Flavisolibacter tropicus: one gene and its partners. The protein of the gene in region 2 interacts with the protein of the main gene of each other region in a pairwise test. Links are inferred from orthologs where the notes say so. Each region holds a gene or a part of one and is shown on either strand. Other genes may lie near its edges.

Evidence for each region. The genes of interacting proteins can lie anywhere in the genome.
Region 1: the proteins of dnaE (region 2) and SY85_RS08735 interact in binary tests that used the Escherichia coli proteins (3 or more experiments, as listed by UniProt). The link is inferred for Flavisolibacter tropicus from one-to-one orthologs.
Region 3: the proteins of dnaE (region 2) and SY85_RS16050 interact in binary tests that used the Escherichia coli proteins (3 or more experiments, as listed by UniProt). The link is inferred for Flavisolibacter tropicus from one-to-one orthologs.

The regions. Positions count from the first base shown.
Region 1 is NZ_CP011390.1:2,074,742-2,080,126, reverse strand. The notes cover bases 2,430-5,385. They hold SY85_RS08735 (DNA polymerase III subunit gamma/tau), read right to left. Parts: upstream 4,840-5,385; coding sequence 3,019-4,839; downstream 2,430-3,018. Other genes in these bases: SY85_RS08730 (Holliday junction resolvase-like protein), read left to right, coding at 5,034-5,385; SY85_RS08740 (pyruvate dehydrogenase complex dihydrolipoamide acetyltransferase), read right to left, coding at 2,430-2,707. In the rest of the region: SY85_RS08745 (M1 family metallopeptidase), read left to right, coding at 1-970; more of SY85_RS08740, read right to left, coding at 1,061-2,429. UniProt on the Escherichia coli protein: Part of the beta sliding clamp loading complex, which hydrolyzes ATP to load the beta clamp onto primed DNA to form the DNA replication pre-initiation complex.
Region 2 is NZ_CP011390.1:1,047,773-1,056,785, reverse strand. The notes cover bases 2,271-6,425. They hold dnaE (DNA polymerase III subunit alpha), read right to left. Parts: upstream 6,110-6,425; coding sequence 2,471-6,109; downstream 2,271-2,470. Other genes in these bases: SY85_RS04225 (YncE family protein), read right to left, coding at 6,183-6,425; trxA (thioredoxin), read right to left, coding at 2,271-2,373. In the rest of the region: SY85_RS04245 (zinc-dependent metalloprotease), read right to left, coding at 1-109; SY85_RS04240 (NupC/NupG family nucleoside CNT transporter), read right to left, coding at 262-1,908; more of trxA, read right to left, coding at 2,056-2,270; more of SY85_RS04225, read right to left, coding at 6,426-7,412; SY85_RS04220 (C40 family peptidase), read left to right, coding at 7,760-8,449; SY85_RS04215 (M1 family metallopeptidase), read right to left, coding at 8,625-9,013. UniProt on the Escherichia coli protein: DNA polymerase III is a complex, multichain enzyme responsible for most of the replicative synthesis in bacteria. This DNA polymerase also exhibits 3' to 5' exonuclease activity. The alpha chain is the DNA polymerase catalytic subunit.
Region 3 is NZ_CP011390.1:3,803,390-3,808,545, forward strand. Bases 1-2,727 are described here. They hold SY85_RS16050 (aminotransferase class I/II-fold pyridoxal phosphate-dependent enzyme), read left to right. Parts: upstream 1-825; coding sequence 826-1,629; downstream 1,630-2,727. Other genes in these bases: SY85_RS16040 (3'-5' exonuclease), read left to right, coding at 1-374; SY85_RS16045 (RidA family protein), read left to right, coding at 355-753; SY85_RS26085 (aminotransferase class I/II-fold pyridoxal phosphate-dependent enzyme), read left to right, coding at 1,620-1,916; nadA (quinolinate synthase NadA), read right to left, coding at 2,421-2,727. Outside these bases: more of nadA, read right to left, coding at 2,728-3,434; SY85_RS16060 (peptidylprolyl isomerase), read left to right, coding at 4,000-5,156. UniProt on the Escherichia coli protein: Shows aminotransferase activity with methionine and histidine as substrates, and to a lesser extent also with phenylalanine.

The DNA.
Region 1 (5,385 bases), 1.0 Mb from region 2 along the record:
TGCCGCTAGATTTGCTGTAACACGTGTAGATAGTGGTTACCGTGTTCCTGTTACGGCTTGGGTATATCCGCAGGATAGTGCAAAGGGAGCTTATGATTACGCCTTGGCCGATGATATATTGGGCTACATGGAGAAATATGTAGCTCCCTACCCATATAAGAAGCTAGCCAATGTACAATCCAAGACCATCTTTGGTGGTATGGAAAACGCCAATACTATTTTCTATGCCGAGAACACCGTGACAGGCAACCGTAGCTCAGAAGCTTTGTTGGCTCACGAAATTGCGCATCAGTGGTTTGGAAATACAGCTACAGAAAAAAGCTTTACTCATTTGTGGTTAAGCGAAGGCTTTGCTACCTACTTTACTAGTCTTTACATGGAGCAGAAATATGGTGAGGATAGCTTTCAAAAGCGCTTACAAGATGATAGGAGACAAGTGATCCAGTTTGTACGCACCTTTAACCATCCTGTAGTAGATTCAACTACGGATTATATGGATCTATTGAATGCTAATAGCTATCAGAAGGGAAGCTGGGTGCTGCATATGCTGCGCCGGACTATTGGTGATGAAGGTTTCAGAAAGAGTATAAAAGCGTATTATAATCAGTATAAAGGAAGTAATGCTGATACCCGCGACTTTCAACGGGTGGTAGAAGAAACAACAGGAGCTAAGCTAGACACCTTCTTCCGTCAGTGGTTATATCAACCAGGTGTTCCTAAACTGGATGTAAGGTGGCGACAACAGCCTAATAAGGCTATTGAGCTTAATGTATTACAGCAAAGCAAAGTACTGTATCAATTACCGCTTGAAATTGGTATCGTATATAAAGACGGAAGTAAAGAAGTGCAGCGTGTCAATATATCTAAAGCCGCCGAATCTTTTCAGGTTCCAGTAAAAGATATGCCGGCAAAAGTTATTTTAGATCCCAATACCAATCTTCTGTTTGACGGAAAGATCTCTGAACTATAGTTCATAAACATGACTCATTAAAAAAGCCTCTGATCACTCAGAGGCTTTTCATTTCCTATAAATCTATTTAATCAAATAATCCTAGTTCTATTACACCAGCATCGTTACTGGATTCTCCATGTACTTCTTGAAGGTCTGCAAGAACGAAGCTCCTACAGCGCCATCTACACTACGGTGGTCGCAGCTTAAGGTTACTTTCATCACATTACTTACGCCAAACCCATCACCTTTGCGTACTACTACTTCTTTAATACGACCTACAGCCATAATAGCGCTGTCTGGTGGGTTGATAATAGCTGTAAATTCATCAATGTCCATCATTCCCAAGTTTGAAATGGTGAATGTGTTACCTGTGAATTCGTTTGGTTGTAATTTTTTATTCTTAGCCTTACCTGCCAGCTCTTTAGTTTCAGCTGCAATCTGGCTTAATGATTTTTGATCAGCAAAACGTACAACCGGTACGATCAAGCCATCTTCAATAGCAACTGCTACTCCAACGTGGATGTGTTGATATTGACGGATAAAGTCGCCCATCCAGGAAGAATTAACAGCAGGATGTTTGCGTAAAGCCATGGCTGAAGCTTTAACAACCATATCATTAAAGGAGATCTTCACTGCACTTACTTCATTCATCTGTGTACGGGCTTCCATGGCGTTATCCATGTTGATCTCCATAGTCAGGTAGAAGTGTGGAGCACTAAACTTGCTTTCACCAAGGCGCTTAGCAATAACCTTACGCATTTGCGAAACGTTAGTGTCAGAGAAGCCTTCCTGTCCAGATACAATTGGCTGAAGAGCCGGTTGTGCTGAAGGCGCTGCAGCTGTAGGAGCCGCTGCTTGTGGTTTATAGTTGTCGATATCTGCTTTTGTAATACGGCCGTTGTCGCCAGAACCTTGTACAGTAGACAGATCAATACCTTTTTCTTGTGCTAGTTTCTTAGCTAAAGGAGACGCTTTTACACGGCCATCACCAGAAGCCACTGGTTGAGGCGCTGCAGCAGCCTGCTGAGGAGCGGCCGCTTGAGGCTGAGCTTGAGCTTGTTGAGGGGCTTGTGCCTGTGGTTGTGGCTGACCACCACCTTTAGCAGCATTTACAATAGATTGAACATCTACCTTACTTTCATCACCAATAATGGCAAGTAGATCATTTACGGCTATCTTCTCACCTGGTTTAGCTCCTTGGTAAAGCAGTTTACCATCTTTATAGCTTTCCAGCTCCATCGTAGCCTTATCGGTTTCGATGTCGGCTAGTAAGTCGCCTTTTTTCACAGTATCGCCTACTTTTTTATGCCAGTTAGCAATTACGCCTTCTGTCATGGTATCGCTTAAGCGAGGCATCAACACTACCTCTTCCATTTTGCTTAGATCCATAGAAGGAGCTGCTGATGGCTGAGGGGCTGGTGCAGGCTGGCTGGCCTGAGGTTGAGCTGGTGCCTGTTCAGTTTGCTGCTGAGGAGCCTGTTGGCCACCGCCAGAAAGGTACTGAGAAATGTCTTCACCAGGATTGCCTATGATGGCCAGCAGGTCATTAACCTGCAGTTTGCCTCCCTTGTCTGCGCCTGTATGTAAGAGCGTACCATCTTTGTAGCTTTCCAGCTCCATGGTAGCTTTGTCGGTCTCAATTTCAGCCAGTAGGTCACCTTTCTTTACACTATCACCTACTTTCTTATGCCAAGCCGCGATGACGCCTTCGGTCATTGTATCACTCAGGCGCGGCATCAATATCACTTCAGCCATGTTCTTATTTTTATATAAATGCGGCGTGAAATTAACGCAAAAGAAGGAAACACCGTGCAGAAGGTTGCGAGCTCTTGAGATTTATGAAAAGTTGTGGGCTGTTGATGAGTGTGAGATGCTTGCTGATAGCATAAAACAGGTTAGAAAGTTATTTGTTGAAAGAGGATAGTGGTGGTTGCTTGTGGGGATAACAAGATGCCTGATTAAAAGTTTTCTGGGCAATAAACAATAAAAAAGCCCTTGACTAGCAAGGGCTTCTAAGATCTTTGTTTTCTACTTAATCCACTAATCTCCCCAAATCCCGGTTAAGACTAATAGTCCAATTCCAGGCGAAGGCGGTCTCTTAGCTCAAGCACGAGTGGGAACTGTTCAATCAAGCGCAGGTATTGTTCTTTGGCTGTAAGCGGTAGATCCATAGGTACTTCATCCTTTGGGGCTTCTACCAATACAATATTGAACTGCAACTGACGATTGCATAGTTCTTTCTGTAAAAACTCACAGGCATTACCGCGCTCAAATTCCAGGAAACGTTGGTTGATATTGTTACTGGCTGTGGCCTCAAAGGTTTTGAAGTCTTTAATGATCAATTCAGCCAATGCAAAACTTTGCCATGCCGAGTTTTTTGTGTCTTTCAGCACTTGAATGAACTTAGCCCATCCTTCCTTCAGACTTTCAATTTCTAACGGGTTATCTTCTATCACCTTATTAGCATTAGCAGCGCTGATCTGCTGACGAATGGCATCTAGCGAAGAGATCTTACCATTCGCTTTTTGAGGAGGTGGTGCTGTAGCTACTGCCGGTTTAGGTGCAGGTGGCGCTGTTGGTTTAGGGGCTTTGGGCTCCTCTATTACCAACTTAGGCGCCGATTCTACAACCGCCTTAGCTTCTGTTTTTGGGGTGGGAGGAGGGGTAGTTGTTATTTGTTGGCTGGTTGCTGGCTTAACAGCAATTGGTGCAATGCTTTTAAACGCAAGCGTTCTGGGTTTACCGGCTACTTTTGAGGCCTCAACACCACTATCAGTTGCTGTTAGTTGTAACGCCTGGCCTAGATAACATAATTTAATGAGAGCCAGTTCTACATGCAGGCGCTTATTGCGGGCAGCACGGAAACCGATCTCTGCTTCATTTAAGATATTTAAGGCGCTTACCAGGAAGCCGGCTTCAGTTCGTTTAGCAGTTTCAATATAGCGTTTCTTAAAGCTGTCTACTACTTCCAGTAATACGGCTACACGCTCATCTTTTGAAATCAGCAAGTTGCGTATAAATTCGGCGAAGCCGTTCAGCACCATATCACCTTCAAAACCTTTCTTATTAATATCGTCAAAAAGCAGCATAGCGCCTGCCAGATCCTGGTTGATCATGCAGTCCATGAGCTTAAAGTAATAATCGGCGTCCAGTATATTGAGGTGCTCAATGGTATTCTCGTAGTTTACTTCACCACTGGTGAAAGAAACGATCTTATCAAGGATACTCAAGGCATCGCGCATACAACCCTCACTCTTTTGAGAGATCAGTTGCAGGGCCGCTTCATCAGCCTTAATACCTTCCTTATTAGCAATTCCAGCCAGGTGGTCAACTGTATCCTGCAGGGTTATACGTTTGAAGTCAAAGATCTGACAACGGCTAAGGATGGTTGGTAAGATCTTGTGCTTTTCAGTGGTAGCCAGGATGAACTTAGCATAAGAAGGTGGTTCTTCCAAGGTTTTCAGGAAAGCGTTGAAAGCCGAGGAGGACAACATGTGTACCTCATCTATGATATATACTTTGTATTTACCCGCTTGTGGTGCAAAGCGTACCTGATCTACCAGGGCGCGAATATCATCTACAGAATTGTTGGAGGCGGCATCCAATTCATGGATGTTCATGGAAGTGCCTTCGTTGAACGACTTACAGGAATGACATTCATTACATGCCTCACCGTCAGGAGAAGAATTCTCACAGTTAATGGTTTTAGCCAGAATACGGGCGCAAGTGGTTTTACCCACCCCTCTGGGACCGCAAAACAGGAAGGCGTGAGCCAAATGACCTGTCTTGATCGCATTCTTTAAAGTGGTGGTAATATGCTCCTGTCCTACAACTGTATCAAAGGTCTGGGGACGGTATTTTCTGGCTGAAACAATGAATTTTTCCATGGTGTAACTAGCCTGCTAAGGTATCGCAGATTTTTATCACAGATAAAAGGATTTTTCAAGGTTTTCCCCAATGCTGAATAATTAACATTGAGGCATTCTCCTTTACGCCAAAATAGCACTCTTCTTTGAAAAAAGAATCCTAAATATATTAGCAAAATTACGGTAATCCGCTTTCTTGTTGGAACTTTAAGGTTATGATTGGGATGGGCATTTTAGTGGGTGTAATCGTTATTTTAATAGCAGTGATCTTAATGCTGCTTTTTATACAGTACCGGCAAAAGCGGGATGTGGAGTTAACGCTGGCGCAGCACAAAAACACCCTGATCGACTTAGAACTGCAAGTGCACCAATTGGCAGCCCAAAAGTTTGAGGAATACAAAACCACTTTATTGCAAACCGAGCAGGATCGCATTCATAGCGAGCAAAAGGTAGTAGCCGAAGCCTATTTTGAGCAGTGGAAGATGGAATATGAAATGGTCATCCGCCAGGATGCCATCAAGAAAAGCCAGGCGGTTACCATCGGTAAAGTCACCGAACATATGGTGC
Region 2 (9,013 bases):
CTGGATCAGTTTTAAGGCGTTTCTGGATTCCTTCAGTGGTAGCGCATCTTATTTTAGATGATGGCACTGGTGTGGTACTTTCACTACCAGTAAGTGGTTTTTGAGCCATTGTCCCAGTAAAAACTAGGCTGCATATGGCTATCATTAAACCGTAAGCTTTTTTCAATGTAGGATAATTTTGTAATGTATTGCAGATAAGCAATTTATGTTAAGATGCACACATACAATAATACTAAATTCCTGCCTTTAAATAACCGCCTTTTATCCATATAAAGCGCCCGCAATACATCCGCACATCAGGCAGGCAATCGTACCACCAATCAGGGCTTTCACACCAAGTTCTGTAAGATTTCTGCGTTGAGAAGGAGCTAGCTGACTAATTCCACCTATTTGAATTCCTATAGAAGCAAAGTTGGCAAAACCACATAGCGCATAGGTTGCTATTAATAGTGATTTAGGGTCACGTATCAAGTTATGTGCTTTCATATCGCCCAATACAATGTAGGCTTGGAATTCATTAATGATGGTTTTTACGCCTAACAATTGTCCGATGCTTAACATATCCACTTTATCTACCCCTATGAGCCAAGCCACTGGAGAGAAAAGATAACCTAAGATCAGATCCAGCGATAAAGAAGTATACCGGCCACCGGTAGCGGTTGCAATAGCTCCATTTAAATTGGTCATGCTACCAATCCATCCCATAAGACCATTGGCTACCCACATCATGGCTGTAAATACAATAAGCATGGCACCTACATTGGCAGCTAACTTCAAACCGTCTGTAGTTCCTAACGAAATAGCGTCTAAAAAGTTGTCACCTAGTTTATCTTTTGAAACTGATAAGTCTTTAGAGATTAGAGCACCTTGTGTTTGAGGAAACAGCAGTTTAGAACATACAATGGCAGCTGGTGCACTCATAATCGATTGGCTCAACATGTGCAGGGCAAAGAAGTTTTGTTGTCCTACATCTGTGCCACCCAGCATTCCTACATAAGCGGCTAGAACACTGCCTGCAGTATTGGCCATACCGCCTACCATGATACATAGAATTTCAGAACGCGTCATTTTGTCCAAATAAGGACGGATCATTAAGGGCGCTTCTGTTTGGCCTAGGAAGATATTAGCTGCTGTTGACATGCTCTCCGCACCAGAGATAAATAGCTTGTTGAGGAGGTAGGCAAATACAAACACGATCTTTTGTAGTATTCCCAGGTAAAAAAGTATAGCAGATAAAGCCGCAAAGAAGATAATGTTTGGTAGTACCTGTATGGCAAATACATAAGCCCAACCTTTTGATGCATCAGCCAGGTTACCAAAAAGAAACTCAGTTCCTTTATGACTTACATTGATCAAGTCAACAAAGACACTTGACACAGCCTGTAGCATTACTTTAAATAGCTCAGGAGTACAAACGCTGGTATAAACACAAATGGTAAGAATTACAGATGAAACCAGAATGTTCCATTTCATGAGCTCTGGAAAACGGGCTCCCATTTTAAACGCCATTGTCAAAAGAGCAATCCCACTGAGCAGCATGGCCAGATTCGTCCATTGACTAAAGATTCGAGGGGCTAATACAAGGCCAACGACTAATAGAATTTGCCATACAACGGATAAAACCAGGTTGGATGGATTATATTTTATAGGATCTTCGCCTTTTTTGACTTTACCAAACTTGCGGAAAATGGTATAGGCCAAAATAAGTCCAAACATCAGCCAGAACACCGGCTGTCCTGCTATTGTAGTATGTAGAACCCCCATGGCAAACATTACCTGGGCAAGCACACCAAAAATGACAAGTTTCCAATTAATGGCTTTACGGTCGTTACTTAATAAATAGCAAACAAGAATGAGGAAGGTCATTCCAATGGCGCCACGGCCTAAGTTCATGAGTGCAGCGTTCATGCAGACGTAGTTGAAAAATAGGGAGGCAATTTAATGATTCTTATAGCATTAGGCCGATTTTTATTGCTGAGTTGGAAATTCTGAACGTTAAAAAAGCAAAAAGCAGGCAAAATGCCTGCTTTTTTTACTCATTTGATATCAATTATATTAGATATGTGCTTCAATCTTCTTTACAAAATTAGATTTAGGCTGTGCACCTACTAATTTGTCAACTACCTGGCCACCTTTAATAAAAAGGATAGCTGGAATAGAAGTAATGCCGTAGTTCATGCTAACCTGAGGGTTCTCATCTACGTTTACTTTACCTACGTTTACTTTACCATCATATTCTTTAGCTAACTCGTCAATAACGGGCCCAATTGCACGGCAAGGACCGCACCATTCTGCCCAAAAATCTACTACGGTTAATTTATCAGAACTTAATACATCAGCTTGAAAATTCGAATCTGTGAATGCTTGTGCCATGATTACTATTTTTAATCAATTGTTTGTTTGCGGGTACAAATTTAGGCCCAACCTAATATTTAATGAATAGTTGTCAGTTAATGTTGATAACTGTCATTTAAACGGCTGTGACCTGTACGTCAATTTCCGGTTTGTCGGTAAGGTACTGAATTAAATCATCATTCATTTCCAGCCCTGATCCAAAGGTCATAAACCCTGCCTTTAAGGCTTCTTTTGGTTCATTTACCACTATTTTCAGTAAAGCTGAGCCTGGGAATTTCTTTATATTGTTTTCCAGAAAGTCAATAAAATCTTTTTGCACATTACGGGCATCCAACTCCAAACTGAGCTGTTTTGTCATTTGCCGCTTAATGTTTTCTGCGAGGGAAATAGATGAGATCTTGAACTCATACTCATCCCGGTAAGGCCGCTGGCGGTAAGCACCTACTAATAAAATGGTTTGCCCCAGCTCTAAATAAGAGCCAAAGCGTATATAATCATCACCAAAGAGTACAATCTCTGTTTTGCCAGAATAATCTTCCACTACATACGACCCAAACTTATTGCCTTGACGGGAAATACGATGGTTGGCTACTGTCACTAAACTCAAAAGCTTGTAAGTTCTTCCGCTCGCAGCTAACTGGGCGTTGTCCTTTACTTCGTTAAAATCAACTATCGGCGTTATGCCATAATGTTTCATTTCAAACTTATAATGATCAAGTGGGTGTCCACTTAAATAAATACCGGTGATCTCTTTTTCAAAACCCAACTGCTCTGTTAATGACCATGTAGGACAAGGAGTTATCGCTGGTGGCTTGATATCCATTACAGAAGGTAAAATATCGCCAAACAGGGTATTAGTAGTGCTAGCACTTTGCGCCTGTACCACGTTGCCATATTTAACCAGTTTTTCCAAACCTGTTTGCGTTTCTCCTTCTGGTACAACAAAGTATTGTGCACGGTGTAACTGTGGGAAAGTGTCAAACGCACCTGCATAGACTAAACTTTCCAATGTCTTCTTGTTTACAGTACGCTGGTTGATGCGTCTGATAAAGTCAAACGGGTCTTTAAAAGTGCCATCTTTCTTACGTTCTTCGATGATACTATCTACCGCTGCTTCACCTACACCTTTTAATCCTCCTAGACCAAAACGAATTTCACCGACAGCGTTTACCGCAAAACCTTTGTGTGATTCATTGATATCAGGGCCTAGTACTTTGATACCCATTCGCTTACATTCCTCCATGAAGAAGGTGAGCTTTTCAATAGCATTAGCGTTATTCAGTACCGCTGACATGTACTCCGCAGGGTAGTGGGCCTTCAAATATGCCGTCTGATAAGCCACAAAGGCATAACAGGTAGAGTGCGATTTGTTGAAGGCATACTGGGCAAACGCTTCCCAGTCGGTCCATACCTTTTCTAATATTTTAGCATCATGTCCTTTGCCCACTGCACCATCAATGAACTTGCCCTTCATTTTGTCCAGCGTCTTCCGGTCTTTCTTACCCATGGCCTTACGCAGTACGTCCGCGTCACCCTTACTAAAGCCGCCGATCTTCTGTGCCAGCAACATCACCTGCTCCTGATACACCGTAATACCATACGTTTCCTTTAGGTATTCTTCCATTTCCTGCAAGTCGTAATGCACTTCCTCACGACCATGCTTACGATCTACGTACTGAGGAATGTAAGCCATAGGACCCGGACGGTACAGGGCGTTCATGGCAATCAAATCGGCAAATTGGTCAGGCTTCAGCTCCTTCAGGTATTTCTGCATGCCCGGACTTTCAAACTGGAATGTACCAATGGTATCACCGCGCTGGTATAGTTCGTAAGTCTGTTGGTCATCCAGCGGTATGTCATCAATTACGATTTCCACACCGTGGTTTTCCTTGATCATGTCCAGCGCATTCTTAATAATGGTAAGGGTCTTTAACCCTAAGAAGTCCATTTTAATTACTCCGGCATCCTCAATGATCTTTCCTTCTATCTGTGTTACTAATAGATCAGAATCCTTAGCCATACAGACCGGGATGATGTTCATCAGGTCATCAGGGGCAATGATGATACCGGCTGCGTGTATACCTGTATTTCGTACAGAGCCTTCCAAACGTTCTGCTTCATGTAATACCTGGGCGCGCAAGTCGTTCCCATTATAGATTTCACGTAGCTTTTTTACATTCTCAAGATCTTCTGAACCAAGGCCTTCCTTTTCTTCTAAAGACTTTTCACCATCCTTGGCAGTAAGAGGAGCCTGTAATACACGGCCCAAATCAGTACCCGGCTTATCGGGCACTAGTTTAGCCAGCATGTTTGATTCTACCAATGGTAAATCCAGTACGCGTGCTACGTCCTTGATACTCATTTTGGCAGCCATGGTACCATAGGTAACAATTTGTGCCACCTGGTTACGGCCGTATTTCTTAACTACATAATCAATTACCTTTTGACGGCCTTCATCATCGAAGTCCGTATCAATATCCGGCATGCTCTTACGATCCGGGTTCAGGAAACGCTCAAACAGCAGATCGTACTTAATGGGGTCAATGTTGGTAATACCTATACAATAGGCTACCGCACTACCAGCCGCTGAACCACGACCAGGACCAACGAATACCCCAAGATCACGTCCAGCTTTAATGAAGTCACTTACAATCAAGAAGTAACCGGCAAAACCCATCGTTTTGATGGTATGCAATTCAAAGTCTAGACGCTCTTGCGCCTTTTCATCAATAGTGCCATAGCGTTGGCGGGCACCTTCAAATGTTAAGTGCTTTAAGAACTCCCACTGGTTCAGGTTACTATCATTGTGTACCTGGAATTCCTTAGGAATAGGGAAGGCGGGAAGTAGAATGTCTTTTTTTAGATTCAATACCTCTACACGATCAACGATCATATTGGTATTGTCAATGGCTTCTGGAATGTCCTGGAATAGTTGGATCATTTCATTTGAGCCCTTGAAGTAAAACTGGTCGTTTGGAAATTTAAAACGCCGGTTCTTAATGGCCACATCATCATTCACGAAATCATCAAAGCCTGGCGTGCTTTGTTTCTCACCAGTGTTGATACAAAGCAGGATATCGTGGGCATTGTAGTCATCCTGGTCTACATAGTGGCTGTCGTTGGTGGCAATAACAGGAACATTGTACTTCTTGGCAAACTTTAAGAGCGTTTGGTTAATCACTTCCTGCTCTTTCATATTGTGCCGCTGAAGTTCAATGAAGTAATCCTCTCCAAAAATATCCAGCCACCACTTGAACTCTTGTTCTGCCTTCTCCTCACCATCATGCAAAATGGTTTGCGGTACATACGCACCAATACAGCACGTAGTTGCAATCAATCCTTCATGATATTTTAAGATCAGTTCTTTGTCAATACGGGGGTACTTACTATACATACCCTCCATGTAACCAAGAGAGGTCAGTTTGATCAGGTTTTGATATCCAGTAGCATTCTTGGCTAAAAATACCTGGTGGTAGCGCTCATCTTTCTGTTCTTTAGAAAATGTTTTCCTGTGACGGTCTGCTACCACATAAAACTCACAACCCACTACCGGTTTTACCTTCAGGCTTCCGTCGTCATTTTTATGTTTGTAAGCTTCAGAAACAAACTCAAAAGCACCAAACATGTTACCGTGGTCCGTAATAGCCACAGCCGGCATGTTTTCCTTGATCGCTTTTTTATATAAAGAGGAGATGGGGGCGGCACCATCCAACAGAGAGTATTGCGTATGTACGTGTAAATGTGAAAACTTCATGATTGACTATTCAGTAAGCTACTAAAAAAGCGGCTCAAATTGCTGAAAGTCAGGTTAAGAAAAAAATAAATTATTAGCTCTTTTTAAAGCTATAAACTCGTATAGCCCCATCCGTGTAACTGCACACCCAGGCTTCCAGTTTTTCATCATTTTCAAAAATATCTACCCCTACAGGTTTCCCTGCGCTTGGAAGTGATGCTATTTTGTTAAAGCCGGTATCGCTTATTTTAAATACATCGACCATGTTGCCGCTATAACAGGTTACAAACAGAAACTTCTGATTTCGCGAAAGAAAGATAGTTCTGGGCTGTACATGAGTAGGAGCTGTAAATAAGGTCTTGCCGGTTTCTGGGTCAATACAGGCAACTTTGGCCAATTTGTTATAGGAAACAAAAAGCCGACCGGTTGAATCCATTACAATATGTCTTGGATTGGAAGCCACGTCAATGGTTCTTTCAGTTTTCCATGTTTTATTGTCAATGACCGCTATACTTGCCCCGCCCATAATTGCTACGTAGGATTTTTCTTTTTTATCATCCACCACTATTCCACGTGGAATAGAAGTAACAGGTATCGTACTTATTACTTTACCAAAAGGAAATTGAGTTTTATCAAGCTCTAATACGCTTACGTTGTAAGAATGCCAGTTGCTGACAAGCAAGTACTTACTGTCTGCTGTTTTGGTAATGATCTTTGGCGTTTTACCTGTTTTAATTAATGGTAAAAGAGCCGAATCTTTACTGGTAGACTCGGGGTAGCTGATAGTGATTTTTTTTGAAGGAATGCCAGATGCTGTTTCAAATGGAGGTTGTGCATTTTTTATAGAAATAGGTACAATACCTTCTGCATTATGTAAGGATACCCATAAAATGGAGTCATTATGACTAAAACAGGCTTCAACGGGTTTTTCCTCAAAAGAACGAATGGGCTTATCTGTAGTATAATCCCAACCCATACCAACTGTTGGCTTAAACTTAAATACTCTATTTAGTTTGCGAGAAGCCTGATCAAACTCATACACACTCATGCCTTCTAAATTCATAGCATACAGCTTAGATCCATCTGAATTAAATAGAACAGATTTAGTTCCTGGTGCTGCTGACAATATTTCTTCTTTCTCAAAAACCAGATCAGTGTATGGCTTTAATGTCTTGATTGATGGCGAATCTGTTGCTGGTGTTTCAATACTTGTACTAAGTATCAATGCTTTAGGATATGCACTTTTACTTTCAGTCGCGCCACTTTGGCAACCAATGGCAAGAATAGAAATAGCAATAACTGTATAAGATAGCTTTGAAAGCATAAGCAGTTAGTTGGTTGTTAGTTTTGAGCAGACCTGTTTTAATAGAAACAATCAAGGGAAACCCTTAGGTGTTCATATTAAAGCTGCAATAATACAATACCGCTTATTACTAAGAAAGAGCAATCGGATAAACTGACAAGTATTTATGGTAAGGCGTTAATTAATAATAGTGTATATATAAAACGAAATACTATTTGTTAGATAGAAGGGAAATGTTTCTTGGGAAATTAAGCAACAAAATTTCCTATAAAGCAATATAAATCAAGCATAAACGTTATATATCGTTTGTAAACTGTAGAAAAAAATCCATAATTTCGTTTTAAACCAGTTCACCTTAATAAAGCCACATGGTAAAAAATAAAATTTTTCCCTTCGCCATTGTGTTCTTTCTGGGGGCATTTAATAAAGTCTCAGCCCAAAGAGGTTCAAAATCCAATATCAAATTTATTAGTGACATTGAAGTAGGTTTTGCTTTTCCAGAAGACAATCTAAACATCGTAAAAGAAAAGGCATCCAAGAGTGCGATGTCTGCTGCTGAAGTTAGAAAATCATACGCATCAGAGGCCGACTATATTGAACGCGCTACCGGTCTACAATTCAAATATTCCATACTATTAGATACTGAAGTTGAAACGCTTACTAATATTGAGTTGTTCAATATTATAGACGATTGGATTGGAACACCTTATCGTTTGGGTGGTTCTACCAAATCTGGTATTGATTGTTCTGCGTTTATGCAGGTTATGTACGCTGGCTTATTTAGTATGACTTTGCCAAGAACTTCACGCGAGCAGTATAATACCGTACGTCCGGTTTCCTTAACAGAATTGAAAGAAGGCGATTTGGTATTTTTTAGTACAAGAGGGAGAGGCGTATCACACGTAGGGTTCTATCTGCAGAATAACCGATTTGTCCATGCTGGCTCTTCTACAGGTGTTACTGTCTCCGATCTTACGGATCCTTATTGGGCTAAACATTTCTTGAGAGCAGGCAGAATGGAGAAGACAGAGGTTCCTACACTGGTTGTAAATCCTTAATTTAAACTTACGTTTTATAAAATAAGAGAGGCCGCAATTCTATTGCGGCCTCTCTTATTTTATAATCCAACTGAATTATTCCTTACTCACAATTCACCACTGACTTTTAACTTTCCTTCTGTGGACGGTCGTCTGTCGACAGTGGACTACTTCTCCTCATTCACCACTCACGATCTCAATCTTCCATCTTCGTTTGAATGTAAAAGTTAGGATCAACCTTAAGATCCTTAGCGTTCTTATCGTCGATTTTTATTTGTTGCCACTTCGTTGTAGCCATCAACCATTGCCCATTTGTCAGCTTAACAGGCATGTCAAAATTGTCAATACAATTGTCCCACTTATATTTAAGTTTTTTCCCGTCAACCTCCATTCGTAAAACAGGAATCTCTCGAGTTCTTAAGTATTGATCAAAAACGCTTGATAAGTTTTTGCCCGTTTGTGCATTTATATAATCTTCAATCTGCTTTGTTGTTACAGTTTGATGGTAAAATGTCTTGTTTAGACCACGTAGTATCTCCCGGAACTTATTATCATCATTCACGATCTGGCGGATGGTATGTATCA
Region 3 (5,156 bases), 2.8 Mb from region 2 along the record:
AATTTGATTATCCCTATATCTGTCGCCGTATGATCATTAACGGCATAGCTATACCAGAAGCTTTAAAAATAACCGGTAAAAAACCTTGGGAAGTGCGTCACCTGGACACCTTAGAGCTATGGAAATTTGGTGATTATAAAAGCTTTACATCGCTGAAATTATTAGCTAAGACATTGGGCATTCCATCGCCTAAAGATGATATAGATGGCAGCATGGTAAACTCGGTATACTGGAATGAAAAAGACATTGACCGCATTGCTATCTATTGTCAAAAAGATGTGATTACACTAGCACAGGTATTGTTACGTTTTCATTGTGAGTCCTTCATCAAACAAGAAAACATTTCTATAAAATATGTCCAGCAACAGAACTAATTATTCGTCTGGTGCTAAATGGGAGGATATAGTAGGCTATAGCCGTGCTGTGAAGATCGGCAATGTGATAGAAGTTACCGGTACGGTGGCTGTAGATGAACATAACCAACTCATTGGCGAAGGCGATGCTTACCTGCAAACTAAGTTTATTCTGCAAAAAATAGAGTCCGTATTGCTACAAGCAGGTGCTTCATTGAAAGATGTAGTGCGCACACGCATGTTTGTAACCGATATAGCGCAATGGGAAGCGTATGGTAAGGCCCATGGAGAAGTGTTTAAAGACATAAAGCCCTGTACGACCATGGTGGAAGTAAGCAGATTGATAGCTCCGGAATACTTAATTGAAATTGAGGCCACCGCTGTACTTTCTAATTCTTAATTATTTTTCATTTTGTCGACAATACAAATACAATCGAAACTACCGACAGTAGGCACAACGATATTTACCCTAATGAGTTCACTAGCGGTAAAGCACAATGCTATTAACCTGGGTCAAGGCTTTCCGGACTTTGCCATGAGTGAAGAATTAATAGCACTGGTTAATGAAGCCATGATTAGCGGTGCTAACCAATATGCTCACATGAATGGTTATTTACCACTCAGAGAAACGCTGGCAGAAAAAGTACAATCGCTGTATCATACCATCATTAATCCGGATACACAAATTACAGTAACGCCTGGAGGAACCTATGCCTTATACACCGCAATGACCACTGTATTGCAACCAGGGGATGAAGTGATTGTTTTTGAACCAGCGTATGATAGCTATATACCTGCTATTGAGCTGAATGGTGCAAAAGCTGTTACGATTGAACTAAATTTTCCGGATTATTCGATAGATTGGAATGTAGTGCGAAGTAAACTTACTGATCGCACACGCATGATTGTCATTAACTCTCCACACAATCCCACAGGTGCTGTTTTAAGTAAGCAGGATATTGATGAATTGCAAGCTATTACAAAAGATACTAACATACTTATCCTTAGTGATGAAGTGTATGAACACTTAATCTTTGATGGATTGACGCATGAAAGTATTTTGAAGTATCCAGCCTTGTTGGAAAGAAGCTTTGTATGCTTTTCGTTTGGAAAAGTATATCACTGTACAGGCTGGAAAATGGGATACTGTATTTCTGCGCCTCTGTTAATGCAGGAATTTAGAAAAGTACATCAGTTTAATTGTTTTAGCTGCGATACGCCTAAACAAGTAGCATTGGCCCATTTTCTAAAAAGAAAGAGAATTATTTGGAACTAGGTGCCTTGCTACAACAAAAACGTGACTACTTCCAAGATTTAATGCATCAAACCAAGTTGAAACCTTTACCCAGTCATGGTAGTTATTTTCAAACGTACTCCTATGCAGATGTGAGTAATGAAACAGAAAAGGTGTTTGCCATTCGTTTAACCGAACAATTTGGCGTAGCTACTATTCCTGTATCGGCTTTTTATCAACAGGAAGTAAACAACCAGGTGTTGCGCTTTTGCTTTGCTAAAAAAGAAGCCACATTAGAAGCAGCCGTTGAACGACTGGTAAAACTCTAATTATAAAGATTCCAAATACTTTTTACAAGAAAGCGCCTTATTAACAGGGCGCTTTCTTGTATTTCTAATCTCCTTTATTCATCAAAAAAAGCATAACCCAGTAGTTTATTTGGAAAACTTGAACCTAACTGGAAACCAATAAGACAACTGTACTCTGAAAATTGTATAAAATAAAAAGAAGCAAACTTCAACCCATCAAAATAACCAGTTTTACCAGGTTTGACTGTACACTCATTTAAATTTGGTTTTGTTCGGGACTTCTTCGGGACTTGTTCGAGACTTGTTCGAAACTTGTTCGAAACTTTCCGAAGAAGTCCCGAACAAGTCTCGAAGAAATACAAAAGATCAAATAACGGAGGGATCGAAGGCTTCGATATAAAATCAATAAAACTTTCTTATAAAGGATTTACATCTCCCGGGCTTCAGACATAAAAAAAGAACCTGCTATAAAAACAGGCTCTTTACTTTCTTCAGACTAATATGTGAATAACTCAGGTTAGGTCTTTAAATCAAACCAGCTTTTTCACTGATCTCCAACATGCGATCCAATGATTTTTTGGCTTGTATCCGCAAACTTTCCTCCATCAATACTTCAGGTTGCTCGTATTTCATGCATAAATACACCTTCTCGAGCGTATTTCTCTTCATGTGGGGACAATCATTACATGCACAGCTATTGTCCGGTGGAGCGGGTATAAATGTCTTTCCGGGGGCCTGCTTCACCATCTGGTGGATTATGCCCGCTTCGGTGGCCACAATGAACTCTTTTTCTTCACTTTTCTTCACATAGGCCAACAACTGAGTGGTAGACCCGATAAAATCAGCAATACGCAGTACCGGTTCTTCACATTCTGGGTGAGCGATCAACTTAGCCTGTGGATGGCGAACCTTTAAGCGTGTGATCTTTTCCAGGCTAAAGATCTCGTGTACCATACAGGCACCATTCCAAAGTAGCATATCTCTACCTGTGGTACGGTTTATCCAGCCGCCCAGGTTTTTATCCGGTGCAAAGATGATCTTTTGATCCTTGGGGAAGCTATCCACAATAGCCTTTGCATTGCTGGATGTACAAATGACATCAGTAAGAGCCTTTATACCAGCTGAACAATTGATATAAGAGATTACTATATGATCGGGGTGCTGTTCGCGGAACTTTTTAAACAGCGGCGGTGGACAACTCTCACTTAAAGAGCAACCCGCTTTCAGATCGGGGATCACCACTTTCTTGGAGGGGTTGAGGATCTTGGCGGTCTCAGCCATAAAATGCACACCAGCAAACACTATCATGTCGGCATCTGTTTGTGCCGCCTTTTGCGCCAGCCCCAGGCTATCCCCAATATAATCGGCTATATCCTGAATATCTGGCTCCTGGTACAGGTGCGCCAGGATAATGGCGTTTTTTTCTTTTTTCAATTTTTCGATTTCTGCAAAAAGATCCAGCGTGGGGTCTATGTCCACATCCAAAAATCCTTTCTCTTGAACATCGTTAAATGCAGCTGTTAACATTTCCGTATCCATATAATAACTAATAATATTCTATAATTTTTAAATAAACCCTATTATTATTAGGGCTGTGGATTAGTGGATAACCTCGATTTTAATTTTTAGTACTTGCAAAATTGATGCAGTTATTCACACTTGTTCCCCAGTTGTTCACAGCAAAGGTATTAATCCATAGGGCATTAGGCGTGGTTTTTCACACAGATGTGAATTTGAGGGAAAGAATAAGTTTTTGAAATTTTGGTTTTTGCAAACATGTGAATTGAGGTCTAATAAATTGAGAGAAACACACAACCGGGAGGGGTTGATCGGTTGGTCGAAAATTTCTTTTCTAAGAATTCACGTTTCACTACCCGTTCCACAGGCAGTTATTCACATTTTAAGTGGGAAATCCACAGGGAAAGGTGAATTTTGAGAGTAGGACAGGAGCTCAAAACTTTAAAACGCTCTTAAAACTGTTATCCACGGTCTTGAATTCCCACTAAACCCTTGATTAATATGGTTTAGAGGGGTTTTCCACAATTTGTGGATATAGTCAATTCCCCTATTTTTGCCCACTACTATAAAATTAGAAACTCCACCTATGTCAGTCATTCAGCAAATTAGAGACAAGTATGCGCGTTGGGCAGTGGTTGCTATTGCCGTTTCGCTATTGGGTTTTATCATGATGGATGCCTTCTCGGGCCGCTCCGGATTTGGCCGTAATTCTACTACTATTGGTAAGATCAATGGAAAAAAGATCGACTTCCTTGATTTTGACCGTAAAGTAAAGAGCCAGGAAGAAATGTATAAACAACAAGGGTACGATATGGGTGAAGCCGGTCGTCAGCAGGTGTTGGAAAGTGTTTGGGAAGGTGAAATTTCTCAGCAGTTGATGCAAGACCAATTTGATGAGCTGGGTATGACCATTGGTAAAAAAGAGTTGACCGACATGTTGTTTGGTAATAACCCACCCCAAGATCTGAAACAACGTTTTACAGATCCAAATACTGGTGTGTATAATGCTGCAGCCGCACAACAAGCTATTAATGAATTAAGAAAGAGTGCAAAGCCAGAAGACAAAGCCCAATTCAATGAATACCTGGGTAGTTTGGAATTTGGCCGTATGGTGGAGAAGTATACCTCTTTATTAACTAATAGTACCTACTTCCCTAAATGGTTTGTAGAAAAGCAAAATGTAGATAATAGTTTATTAGGTAGCGCTTCTTTTGTTACTGTTCCTTATGCTTCAATTGTTGATAGCGCTGTGAAAGTGAGTGATGATGATATTAAAAAATACATCAACGAGCATAAAAAGGATTTTGAACAAAAAGATGAAACTCGTTCTATTAATTATGTAGTGTTCAGTGCAGCACCTACTGCTGCTGATACAGCTGCTACATTAGCTCAAGTAGAAGCGTTGAAAGCACAATTTGCTTCAGCTACTGACCCTGGTTCATTTGTAACACAGCAAGGATCTACTATTCCTTATTATGATGCTTATGTTGGTAAGTCAAAAATTCAGGTACCTAATAAAGATACCATCGTTGCCCTGCCTAAAGGTGCTGTGTATGGGCCTTACCAGGATGCTTCCAGCTTTGTAGTGGCAAGAATGGTTGATGAAAAAGTAATGCCGGATTCAGCGAAAGTGCGTCACATTCTAGTTCAAACGCACAACCCTCAAACTGGCCAGGTAATGTTAGATGATAGCACAGCGAAAAAGCGTATTGACTCAATATTCCTAGCTCTTAAAGGTGGTGC